Regions from separate parts of the Dasania marina DSM 21967 genome, predicted to be linked through region 4. Evidence: predicted binding sites of a transcription regulator. Region 4 holds the regulator's gene; each other region holds the start of a gene.
The links. The regulator LexA, encoded in region 4, represses DNA repair genes until DNA is damaged. The targets are predictions, from matches to a motif close to ACTGTNTNTANANACAGT.
Positions count from the first base shown of each region.

Region 1: a site for LexA is predicted at 1,931-1,948, ahead of umuD (translesion error-prone DNA polymerase V autoproteolytic subunit). Genes of this name have one in related genera too.
Region 2: a site for LexA is predicted at 1,849-1,866, ahead of B067_RS0103090 (LexA family protein). Genes of this name have one in related genera too.
Region 3: a site for LexA is predicted at 2,208-2,225, ahead of recA (recombinase RecA). Genes of this name have one in related genera too.

Region 1 covers NZ_KB891590.1:21,313-24,502, reverse strand. The annotation lists gene umuC (translesion error-prone DNA polymerase V subunit UmuC) at 227-1,477, opposite strand; gene umuD (translesion error-prone DNA polymerase V autoproteolytic subunit) at 1,471-1,857, opposite strand; gene B067_RS0117645 (hypothetical protein) at 2,299-2,757, shown strand; gene B067_RS0117640 (hypothetical protein) at 3,105-3,190, shown strand, end outside.
Region 2 covers NZ_KB891575.1:668,840-672,029, reverse strand. The annotation lists gene B067_RS0103100 (sensor histidine kinase) at 1-870, shown strand, start outside; gene B067_RS0103095 (OmpW/AlkL family protein) at 997-1,695, opposite strand; gene B067_RS0103090 (LexA family protein) at 1,879-2,277, shown strand; gene B067_RS0103085 (Y-family DNA polymerase) at 2,261-3,190, shown strand, end outside.
Region 3 covers NZ_KB891578.1:45,776-48,965, reverse strand. The annotation lists gene B067_RS0108735 (hypothetical protein) at 1-14, opposite strand, end outside; gene B067_RS0108730 (regulatory protein RecX) at 316-852, opposite strand; gene recA (recombinase RecA) at 889-1,995, opposite strand; gene B067_RS0108720 (HAD family hydrolase) at 2,435-3,172, shown strand; gene B067_RS0108715 (AzlC family ABC transporter permease) at 3,175-3,190, shown strand, end outside.
Region 4 covers NZ_KB891585.1:476,744-479,933, forward strand. The annotation lists gene B067_RS0111725 (mechanosensitive ion channel family protein) at 1-756, opposite strand, end outside; gene B067_RS0111730 (DUF6763 family protein) at 1,047-1,367, shown strand; gene lexA (transcriptional repressor LexA) at 1,491-2,093, shown strand; gene B067_RS0111740 (DUF1285 domain-containing protein) at 2,161-2,703, opposite strand; gene B067_RS0111745 (DUF4823 domain-containing protein) at 2,693-3,190, opposite strand, start outside.

The sequences.
Region 1 (3,190 bases), on a different contig from region 4:
TATTTTTATTTCGCTCTTGGGTTGAGGTTTCACATAAAAAATGGTTTTAATTGTAGCATGGGGCACTTTAACTTTTGGCGACCGGCTTCTTTTGTACAGAGCCGACCGTGCGATTGGAATAGGAGTTACGCTCGTTTAAGTTTTAGCTACTACACTTAAAGCATGTTAAGTGCCCTGATGAAAACGATTCTGCTTATTACCCATGATATATTTCAACAAGTTTTTCCTATAGCTTTATGACTGGAATATCCGAGAATCTCGTTGTGTACGCTGGCGATTTCATGCTTCTTGCCATTGTCCATTGACGTTGAATGCCCTGCGAACCAATAAATACAGTTCCTTTGCCATACCGTATGTTAATGCCATCAAAGGTATTCATTGTTAATTCAGATTGAACTGACTGTTGTGGAGTGAAGAGGTCAGCTTGTTTAATGCCTCGATTTGATAGCTCCATCAATCCTACGCCTGCTTTAGCGTAATCGATGCCATCCTTAAACAAGCGTGTTCCTAATTTCTGTGCAGCCTTGATTATCAATCGACTATCGTTTGTTGGATATAAAAGCGGTACTGACTGACTGTTGTTATAAGCTGTCGATGCATGCCGAGAGCTTTGAATCATGACGTATATACGCTTCGTAAAGCTGTTCTGCCCCCTTAGTTTCTCTGCTGCCCTTGCTGCGTAATTAGCTATGCTTTCATTAAGTTCGTGTAGTGTTGTTATTTTATTGCTGAAAGATCTACTGCTGAATATCTGTTGCTTGGGTGGTGGTTGTGATTCTAGTTTTAAGCATGGAGTGCCATTCAGTTCATTTACTGTTCGCTCAACAGCAACACCAAACCTATCCCTCATACTTTTAGGTGATTGTTGTTTAAGGTCTAAAATGGTGTTGATCTTCATCAATTTCATTTGTTTGCTGATACGAGACCCTATTCCCCATACCTTCCCAGTATCAATCTTACTAAAGACTTTATTCCAGCTTTCGATATCATCAATTAAACACACCCCGTTAAGTCGATCTGACTTTTTAGCTAAGTGATTGGCAAGTTTTGCAAGTGTCTTAGTTCTAGCGATTCCAACGCATACAGGCATGCGTTGTTGCTTCCAGCACGCGTTCTTAATGTCATGACCATGAGTTATAAGGTTGTTGAATCCGGTTACATCCAGAAAAGCTTCGTCAATGCTATAAACCTCAATACTATTTCCGAACGTTTCCAGCAAGGTCATTATATTCGTGGAGACACTTCCATAGAGTTCATAGTTTGATGATCTAACTGTTACGTTATGTTTCTGTAATAGGTCTTTGATTTTGAAGTAGGGTTGAAGGTCTGGAATACCTAGTGCTTTAGCTTCTTTGTTACGTGTAACTATCACGCCATCATTATTTGAGAGAACTACTACAGGTTTACCACGAAGATCTGGCTGGAAGATTTGTTCGCAGCTGGCATAGCATGAATTGCAATCAACGAGCGCTAACATGAGAAAGCGCAATTAGCTTGTGGAGTTATACAGAAGGTAACTGTACCTTCACAGATCACATCAAGGTTTTCAGGAATTGGTATAGATGCGTGTTTTGGGTTGGCTGGTTTAAGTTGTCGTGTTTTTAGATCTAGGATTTTTATGGTTAGTTCACCGGCAATAGATGCGACGATAGTAGAGTTATGTTGAGATTCAATGGCTCGATCAACGATTAGAAGTGAGCCGTCGAGTATTCCTCTTTCAACCATAGAGTCCCCCTGAGCCTTCGCTAGATAGGTTGCAGAGGGATGTTTTATGAGAAGCTCACTAAGACTAGGCATAGTCTCTGAATAGTCATCAGCAGGACTAGGGAACCCACAGGATAGGCGACTTTTAAGCATCTCTAGGGCGTGAGATGGGGTGTCGTATGTGGTATGGATGAGGCAAAGAGGTTTAATAATCATAATCTAATATACTGTATATAAAAACAGTATAATAGTGGGGCGGTAACTGCTTGTCAATTTGGAGTTATGCTGTGTGCTTGGATGACCTTAGATAGCCTTAGATGTAGTGACTCAGACTCGACCTGACAGATTGCCAGCATAGGGCTACATTAAGTCTGACCGTCGCAAAACGCCCCATAGCGGCTGTTCAGCGACTTAGTCTAGGGTCTTTTAGGCTCGCTATGCAGTATGATGAAATACGTATAATATGGCATTATGTCAAATTGAAGTGGGTGGTTTCTACACAGCTTGGAATCATCCCATAAAACCAATAAGAAGAGAGCTATAGACGGACGATTATGTCAAAACGTTTTTCTACAGGCTCGTTAAGAGAACACAATGACTGATAACTTTCTTTGCCTGATAGCAAAATATACTCCGATTATTGATTTCTTCACGGCCTTAATTCCTATAGCCATCGCTGCATTGGGGTCTTACATCGCTGTGCAGCAATACAGAACCAATAGAAGAAAGCTTCAGATTGATCTATTCGATAAAAGGTATGCTGTTTACGATGCAATACGAAACTATATTATTGTAGTAATACAAGGAAACCAAAAAGATCTTGCTCTACAGCAAGCCTTCAGCGCAGGTACTGTGGGAGCTGAATTTCTTTTCAATAAGGAAATAAAGGAATACATCAACCAACTATGGTCTAAGTCAGTAGATTTAATGGAGTGGTCTGAGGATGAACACACCTCAACACATGCATCTGAACGGGCTGCGCATAAAAAATGGTTTGGTGCCCAACTTAAAGAGATCGACAATAGGTTTATGGAGTTCATGCATGTTTCTTAGTAATCACTAACAAGATCACAACTTCGTGGTCGCCCCTGCTAAAAACGTTAGCACTACAAGGATATATCGCGCATGTCGTCAGTTTTTCTAAGTCATAACTCCATGCTTCTCTTTCAGATAAGCTATATGCTGACTTTACCAACCCAAATGAATTTGAAATCTCTTATTCAAAACTATTAATAGCACTAGGCGTTAAAGAAACGCCTAAAGCCATCAAACAACAAAAAACTTATCAACCCAAGCAAAGTAAACCTCAATCTTTACCAGGTGATGTTCCGCGCGAACAAGAAATTAAAATTGTTGGTATTGTAAAAGAGAGAACTAAACAAGATAGAGAATACTCTGGCTTGCAAGATTATTATTTACAACTATCAAAAATTCCAGCAAGAGACTGGGTGCACTTTTTTGACCAGTCTAGAGGTTTTGCCCGTCA
Region 2 (3,190 bases), on a different contig from region 4:
CCTAGAAAGCGTTTATATTGGACCATAGGCACAGCGGTTATCGCCATCGTATTTTTTGCCTTTGTGTTAATCATGATTATGCAAAAAATAGCTAAGCCTATAGAGTCGCTAAAAAATTGGGCCAAATCGCTAAACCAAGACACGATTCAGAACGCGCCACCAGACTTCAGCTACAACGAACTCAATGTGTTAGCGGAATTAGTGCAAAGCAGTTTAGCTTCGGCACACCAAAGCTTAGAGCGTGAGCAGCGCTTTTTAAGCTATGCCAGCCACGAATTACGTACACCTATTGCGGTTATACGCAGCAATGTAGATTTATTAAAACGCTTAAGTGAAAAAGACCCCATCAGCGACAAGCAGCAACTCACCTTACAGCGCATAGAGCGCGCAGGCCTAACCATGAGTGGTTTAACCGAAACCTTACTTTGGCTTAGCCGTAATGACGAACAAACCGTTGCGCCAGAGCCCATAAAACTCAATGAAAAAATACAGCAACTATGCAGCGACCTCAACTATTTACTCAACGGCAAAGCCGTTGAAGTCACCGTAGAGGCCGAAGCCTGTAACGTGAATATAGAAGCCACCGCCTGCCATATAGTGTTAAGCAATCTTATTCGCAATGCTTATCAGCACACCCAACAGGGCAAGGTGGCAATCAAACAACAAGATAGCCGGGTCACCATCACTAATAGTAACGATAGCGATAATACTAAAGCCCCTAAAGTTGAAGCTGGCGATAAAGAAGTCGCGTTAGGTTACGGCCTAGGCTTACAGCTCAGTGAAAAAGTGATTCAGCGCCACGGTTGGTTTTATGAGGTTACAGAGACGCAAGGAAATTATCACGTGACAGTTGATTTTGGGGGTGAGTAGTTTTGTGGTTGGGTGAAACTGAGGGGTAAATAGTTTAATTGGGGCCAGAAGTTAAGCTTCAAAGACTCTGAGCCCCTTGATCTCGCTATTAACAGTACGTTAGGTTAATAGCGCCAGCTAGGAGGCTTAAAATTTATAGCCTATGGCCAAAGTATAAACGTAAGGATCTAGATCTACATCGCTGCTGATGGTGTTGCCACCTTCAAAATTAATTGTTGCGGTGGTGTTTATATCTATCCAGCGTATAGACGCGTTGACTAGCCAGTTATCGTCAATGGCATAATCGGCACCCACTTGCAGAGCAATACCCCAAGAGTCATCTAATGCTACATCAGCTCCCGTCAAACCCAAGCCACTCAAAGCGGTATCGGCGGCATGAGTAATATCTTCATCAAAGAAAATCGTGTAGTTAATGCCGGCACCTAGATAAGGCTTAAAGGCGCTGCTGCTATCAAAGTAATAAATGGCTGATAGCGTGGGCGGCAGCTGCTTAACATCGGCAATATCTAGGCCGGCTAGCTCACCCGTAGCTGTTGCTGTATGGCGAAAAGGTGTGGCGGCCAGTAACTCAACTGCCCAGTGCTGATCTAAAACATAGCTAGCCGTTATGCCCAACTGAGTGTTGCTATCCACCGCTAAGTCGCTAGTGCGGCCTGTTAATGAGAGCACGCTGCCATTTAACGCAATCGCCTCGCTGTTTTCTTGCGGCTCTACCGTGGTGGCACCGGCGCGAATAATAATATCACCGGCCTGGTAAGCAAAAGTGGGAGTGGCAATGGCTGCGCTTAGGCCTACAATACAGGCTAACTGGGATACTGCTTTCATAAATTTATACTCTGGAATAAGGTTCTCGATGCTGATCACACCGCGGCTAATTTATGGCAGTCATTTAATCACAAGGCTAATAAGCATGTTTTGATGTAAATTAAGTTTTTTGTGTTTCGATGGGACAGAGTCTTTGAAAGCAGCTTGACAGACACTGTGTTTATGTACAGTATATGCCGATCTATGAAAATACTCCTTTTACCCAAATATGGCAGTGCTGTAGCGGCGGGCTTTCCGTCTGCCGCCGATGATTTTTTAGAAAATAATCTGGATCTTAATCAGCATCTTATCCGTCACCCTGCCGCCACTTACTTAGCCAGAGCCCAAGGTAGCTCTATGACTGGGCGCGGTATTTTTGATGGCGATACCCTCATTGTTGACCGGGCCATTGAGCCCAAGCATGGCAATATAGTAATAGCTGCCTTAGATGGTGAGCTAACCTGCAAAATTTTAGATAAACACAAGCAGCAATTAGTCGCTGCTAATCCCAAAATAAAGCCCATAGCCGTTGCTGAAAATAGCGAGCTAATAATAGAGGGCGTGGTTATACACTCCATTCGTCACCATGTACGCCTTAGTTGATTGCAATAGCTTTTATGCTAGCTGCGAACAAATATTTAGGCCCGACTTGCGTGGCAAGCCCGTGGTGGTGTTATCAAACAACGACGGCTGTATTGTTGCCCGTAGCAAAGAGGCAAAAAACTTAGGTATACCTGACTTACAGGCTTTTTTTAAAATAGCTCATCTGCTGCGCCAAAAAGGCGTGCACGTGTTTAGCAGTAACTACTGCCTGTATGGCGATATTAGCCATAAAGTAATGAGCACACTGCAAAACTATTCGCCCGATATAGAAGTGTATTCCATCGACGAAATGTTTTTATGTTTGGCGGGTGTGCAAGAGCCACTAATAGCCTATGGCCAAACGATCAAACAAACCGTTTGGCGCGATATACGCATGCCGGTAAGTGTAGGTATAGCACCGACTAAAACCTTGGCTAAATTAGCCAATCACGCCGCTAAAAAAATACCAAAAGTACAAGGTGTATGCCTATTAGACAGTCAAGAAAAATGGCAGTGGTTACAAAAGCGTTTACCTGTTACCAAAGTGTGGGGCATAGGCAGCCAGTTAGGTAAGCGGCTAAACGCAATCAATATAGTTAACATTTATGACTTAGCTACGGCCAATGCAAAGCACTTACGCAAGCAATTTAGTGTTGATGTTGAGCGCATCATAGAGGAGCTAAATGGAAAACCGGCTTTGTCATTAGAGCTGCAGCCAACGGCAAAAAAACAAATATTTTGTACCCGCTCATTTGGCGAAAAACCAACCGAGCTAAAACCGTTAGCACAAGCGATAAGCGCCTATGCAGCGCGAGCCTGCGAAAAACTTAGAGCGCAAAAGCAATATTGCAAAAGCATACAAGTGTTTATTAATACCTCACCCTATGACAATAATTACTACAGTCAACAATTGGTAGTGCAATTACCCTATCCC
Region 3 (3,190 bases), on a different contig from region 4:
AATTTTAAAGCCATATATTACACTTAATAAGTTGCAGCACTTTTTTGCCTGATTCCACGGCATACGTGACATCAGTATACCCATAGCACAGGTATTAGTGATACCTGCAAATACTCAGCCTGCGCAAACAAAAGCTGACAACCAATAAAGAGAGGGGGTTACTACATAGCCCGACACCACCCCCACTACCACCAAACTACCTGCCGCTATACAGAGATAGCATTACTCTCACTAAGAAATAACTACATTAGCGAGATCTACTGTAAATAAGCTCAAAAAAATCCTGTAGTAACAGGTGGCGTGAAGATGTAAATATTAAATGCTAGGTGTGGTCAGTAAATGCAGAAAATAATCAAAGCTAAAGCCTCGGCTTTGCATAAAGCGTATGCGCTTGGCTTTTTCTTTATGGCCGGTAAAGGGTTCGCCTTGGTATTTGCGCTCATACAGCGCTTGCGCGAGAGCAAACCACTCCCCTTCTACCGCCTCTAATGCCAACGCTATCAGCTCGGCGTTTACGCCTTTTTGCTGCAGCTGTTGCCGCACCACCATAGGGCCCTTGCCGCTATTTTTCTTGCTATTAATAAACGCTTCCACAAAGCGCTCATCATTTTGCAAACCTTGCTCTCGTAGCATTTTCAGCTGCTCATCAATAAGGGCTGGGGGATGGTGTTCAGATTTAGCGAATTTGCTGCTTAGTTTGCTGTACAGCTCTTGATAGCCGTGCTCACGTCTGGCTAATAAATTCATAGCCGCTAGGCGTATATCACGAGGGGGATTTTTTGGGGTTTTTTTAGATCTTTTTTCTGACTCTAGCTCGCGTGCTGCGTCATCACCTTGATGATAATTTTCCATAGCAGCACGTCCGCTAGTTAGCCAACTAGGGCAGGCTTATTCAGCCGCCACAGCGTCTTCTGTTACTGTAGTTTTTGCCGTGGCTTTTGCTGCTTCTTTTGCTGTTACTGCCGCCGCTTTACTGGCTATCTCTGCTTTTTCAGCATTAGACGTAGGCACCACTAACAGCTCATCGCGAATCTGTTTTTCAATTTCAGCGGCCATCTCTGGGTTATCACTTAAAAAACGCGCTGCGTTAGCTTTACCTTGACCGATCTTGTTGCCTTTATAAGCATACCAAGCGCCAGATTTATCAACCAAATTAATCTTAACGCCCAAGTCTATTACTTCACCCATATGGTATATGCCTTTGCCATAATGGATTTGGAATTCCGCTTGTTTAAAGGGAGGCGATACTTTGTTTTTCACTACCTTAACCCGGGTTTCGTTGCCTATTACTTCCTCGCCGTCTTTAACCGCACCGATGCGACGTATATCTAAACGTACTGAAGAATAAAACTTCAAGGCATTACCACCGGTGGTGGTTTCAGGGTTACCAAACATCACGCCTATCTTCATACGAATCTGGTTGATAAAGATGGCACAGCAGCCGCTGTTTTTAATGTTGCCGGTTAGCTTACGCAGTGCCTGTGACATTAGGCGTGCTTGTAAACCTACGTGGTGATCACCCATATCCCCTTCAATTTCGGCTTTAGGGGTTAAGGCGGCTACCGAATCTATGACTATCATATCTATAGAGCCCGAACGCACTAGCATATCGGTAACTTCTAAGGCCTGCTCACCGGTATCGGGCTGCGAGATAATAAGTTCATCTAGATTAACCCCCAGCGCTTCGGCGTAAATAGGATCTAGGGCATGCTCGGCATCGATAAAGGCACAGGTGCCGCCCTGCTTTTGACACTCGGCTATAGCCTGTAGTGTTAAGGTGGTTTTACCTGAAGACTCTGGGCCATATATTTCAACGATACGACCTTTAGGCAGGCCGCCTATACCTAACGCGATATCTAGGCCAAGAGAGCCGGTAGAAATAGCCGGTATACGCTCTACAGGCTTGTCGCCCATACGCATAGCGGTACCCTTACCGAATTGTCGTTCAATCTGGCTTAGTGCTGCTTGTAGGGCTTTTTCTTTATTGGTATCCATAATTCACTCTCTTGTTAGTAGATCGCAGATCTTTGTTAATCGTTAACGGCTTAGTTCAAGCTCGCATAGTACTTTTTTGTTACTGCGTGTTGTTATGTATATTGTTACTGCCTGTTTTTGCTAGCTGCTACTGCGTATGTGCCTGCTTATTTTTCAGCTCTGGGGAAAGGTAGTTGTTGCTCCCTCCCCTAGAGGTAAATAAAGGTAAAAACACTGTATAAGCAAACAGTAAAAAGAACTGTACACATAAACAGTTATTTTGGCAAATATCTTTCTCACTTTTTTTCATCATTATTTGCCCAGCCCGCCTGCTGCTAAGTGTAAGGTATTTGTCCACGTCTAGCTACGGCCTCAAACAACTGTATAAAGCACAGTCAGAGAGCCATTATAGGGCCATTGCCGTATAATGCTTTTTCACCAATAACACTCGGAGTTGTTAATGTTAAAAGCCCTGTTTCTAGACATGGATGAAACCCTCTGCAACACCCTCGCCGCCAACGCGCTAGCCACCGAGAAACTAGGCCAGCTGGCCGAACAAAGCCTTAACCCTATTAATGGCCAGCGCTTTGCCGAAGCCTATGTAGCTGGTATATACCGTATGTGGAGCGACAGTGAACGCGCTAAGTACTTACCCTTGGCTGAGCGCAGTGAGCAAGGCTATAGATTACAATTAGCACGCGACCTACTGGCCCAGCAACATATACTGGACGTAGCTAAGCCCGTGGCGCAAAGCTTTCTAGATTGCTTTGATAACGAACGTCTCGCGGCATTAGAATTTTACCCAGGCATAGTGGATTTTTTAATCAACGCCAAAAAGCACTTTACCCTAGTGGTGATCACCAATGGCCCTGAGTATTCGCAAATCCCCAAAATAGCGAAGTTGCAGATGGCTAAGTATGTCGACCATATTATTATTGGCGGCCAAGAGCCTGAGCAAAAACCAGCCCGCTCGATTTTTGAAAAAGCCCTGAGCCTAGCTAATTGCGAAGCGCATGAAGCCATACACGTAGGCGATAGCTTAGCCGCCGATATAGCTGGCGCTCACAGTGCCAATATCACCTCGGTGTGGATACAACATCAACAGCCTTTAGATGCCGAGCTGGGCATTAACCCCAATCACACCCTACTCAGCCCCGATGAGATACCGGCGTTAATACAAGAATTACACCCCCACTAACCATGGCTAGCACCCCCC
Region 4 (3,190 bases):
AGGGTTTTCTACCGTGATTTGAGCAAAGGTGCTATTGGGCACATACAGTGGCCGCGAATCAAAGGTGCGTATACGGGTTTGCCGCCAACCTATGTCCTCCACCGTACCTTCTATAGATCTATCGGGTGAACGTATCCAGTCGCCAATAATAAAAGGCCGGTCTAAATACACCATTAAGCCGCCGAAAAAGTTAGCTAATAAATCCTTGGCCGCAAAGCCTATGGCTATGCCGCCGACACCGCCAAAGGCCAGCACCCCGGAAATACTAAAACCCAAAGTTTGCAGCATCATTAAACTAGCGGTAATAATCACCGCCGTACGCAATAGTTTACCTAAAGCAAAAACAGTGGCCTCATCAACCGAGGATTCAGCGCTGTCGCCAGCAATTAATTGCTGCTCTATACGCTTAACCAAGCGTACTAAAAACCACGTTAATATGGCAATGAACAGCACTTCTCTAGTGGGCGCTATCAACGTAAAAATATAGGCCTCAGACTTTGCTCGTATAATATCCAGTACCAAGCTAGCGCCCATTAACCACACCATAATAAAAGCGGGCCTACGACCGGCGGCAAAAATAGCATCATCCCACTTATTAGCCGTTTTTTTAAACTGCCGCTCTAAGCGCGAAAATAAAAAGCGAACAAAATAGCTGACGATTAAGGTTAGCAGTACCACCGCAAAGACTTCCCACAGCCAGGGGTAATCTTCTAACTGAAAAACATCAAGTAAATCTTGTAAGAAATTGATAGCCATTGCCCTCTCTTTTTCATTTTTCTGTGCCTATAAACAAACGGCAGCCTAAGTAATTTATACAATTTTATCCAGTAATTATGCATTTATATACCATAAGCATATTAAAACTAGCTGGCATTTACCGCATTTACCTACACCAAAAGCTAAGCCATTGAATCATCACTGTTTTTTTATTGATTGCAATTGATTACCGGCTGTGTTGATGCATTTTTGCTCTTTTTATAACACTGGACAGTAAAAATTTAGCTGTTATTACTTGTGTGTAGCCATAAGAAATGAGGATAAAAGCAATGAGAAATATTATGCCTAGTGTTGGCAATTGGTATAAAGAATTACAGGGTGGCGGTATTTTTGAGGTCGTTGCCGTAGACGATATAAGTCAAACCATAGAAACACAGCATATCGATGGCGAGATTAACGAATTTGATCTTGAAAACTGGCATGAATTACAACTATTGGAAGTAGAGGAACCTGAGGATTGGCGCAATGCTTATGAGCTAAGTCATGAAGACTCGCTAGATCCCGATGCCGCCATACGCCCCGAAGAATGGTCCAGCCCTGTTAGTTACATAGAAACCGATATTATGAATGGTGTGCTGGACGACATGTAAAGCCTTCTACTGCAGTCGTTCAATTTAACTAATCAGCAGCCCAGGGAATAATAAAAAGGCTTGCAGTGCCGACAATGCTGTATATAATCACAGCCACTGTACATAAAAACAGACGGATTGGACATGAGTAAATTAACCGCACGCCAGGCCGAAGTATTAGCCCTAATAAAAACCCATATAGAAGAAACCGGCTACCCACCTACCCGCGCCGAAATTGCCAAGGATCTGGGCTTTAAATCCGCCAACGCCGCCGAAGAACATTTAAAAGCGCTGGCCCGCAAAGGTGCCATAGAAGTTATCCCCGGTGCCTCTAGAGGCATACGCTTACCCGAAAACAAGGGTATACCCATCGTGGGACAAGTTGCCGCTGGCAGCCCTATACTGGCTACTGAGCACATAGAAGATTATTGCGAAATGCCCAGCTCGTTCTTTAGCCCCCATGCCGATTATTTTTTAAGAGTACGCGGCGACAGCATGATAGATGTGGGCATATATGAAGGGGATTTACTGGCCGTACACCGCACAGCGCAGGCCAATAATGGCGAGATTGTGATTGCCCGCATCGATGATGAAGTCACCGTTAAACGCTACAAAACCACACGCAGTAAATATCAAATACAACTACTACCCGAAAACCCCGACTACCAACCTATAGAGGTAGATTTGAGGCAGCAAGACTTTGCTATAGAGGGTTTAAGTGTAGGCGTGGTTAGGCGCAGCTCTTAAGCCTTGTGCTGTTGTGCTAAACAGCGTTTGTTTTATTCAACAGCAGCAGTAATAACGGACCACCAAACTATTGGCCGCTTAAGCTAAAACGTTCTCCACAACTTTCTATATAAGCGTCCTCACTTTGCAACTGCGCATCATCGATAAGATGGTAGTAGCAGTTGCGCGATATTCTGGCACTCAACCCCCGGTCTACCAGCAATATAGGTATAGGTTCACCCTGCGGGTTGCTACTGACTTGCAACGGGTATTGTTTTGATAAGACGTATTTGGCGCCGGTATTGAGGGTAAAAATAAACGCTGGCTGGCCCTGCTCCTGCAGTATTTGATAGTCTATAGCCTGAAAAACCTCAGCCTCAACCCGAATACGCCATTTTTCTACGGGGGTAAGCAGATAGTACTCGCCATCGTCTTCGCGCCTTAAGATAGAGGCAAACAAACGCAGCAAGGGTTGCCGCTTAATCTCGCCGCCTTCATGCCACCATGATCCATCCTCTTTAATAACGATATCAATATCGCCACTCAAAGTAGGCTGCCACTGTTCAACAGGAGGGCGCTGAGGCTGGTCTTTTAGGTAAGCCTCTATACTGGCTAATGATTTACTGGCCACCACTAAGCTCCGCAGCTACGGCCAACATAGGTTTATGCAGCAGTGTTGTGATATTTTCACCGGCAAATGACAACAACGATTTACTGGCCTTTAGGCTCACCTTATCCACCACTTTTGCCGAGTTGACATCATAAAGGGTAATTAATACATCGGCCTGTTGATAGCCGGCTTCGTAACTGCCATCCAGATTTTGAAATTGCTGTAACGAACTTAGCGTAAACACTGCCAAAAAACTGGCCCGCTGCGATTTGGCCTGCTGTAACGCTGCCGCAAATGTGTTGGTATTCACCGACACTGCTCGGGCAAAATACACCGCAAAGGCCTGCTCTGACACCTGCAATAAAGGTTGCTGTATGTTTTTATCAGCCACTAGCCCAGCAATGACGAAACTGCTTTCGCGGGCATAAACATAGCTGTGCCAGCGGCTAATATTATAGTCATTAACTATGCCCAATTGGCGAGAGTAATGCTGAGCCCCATCAATAAT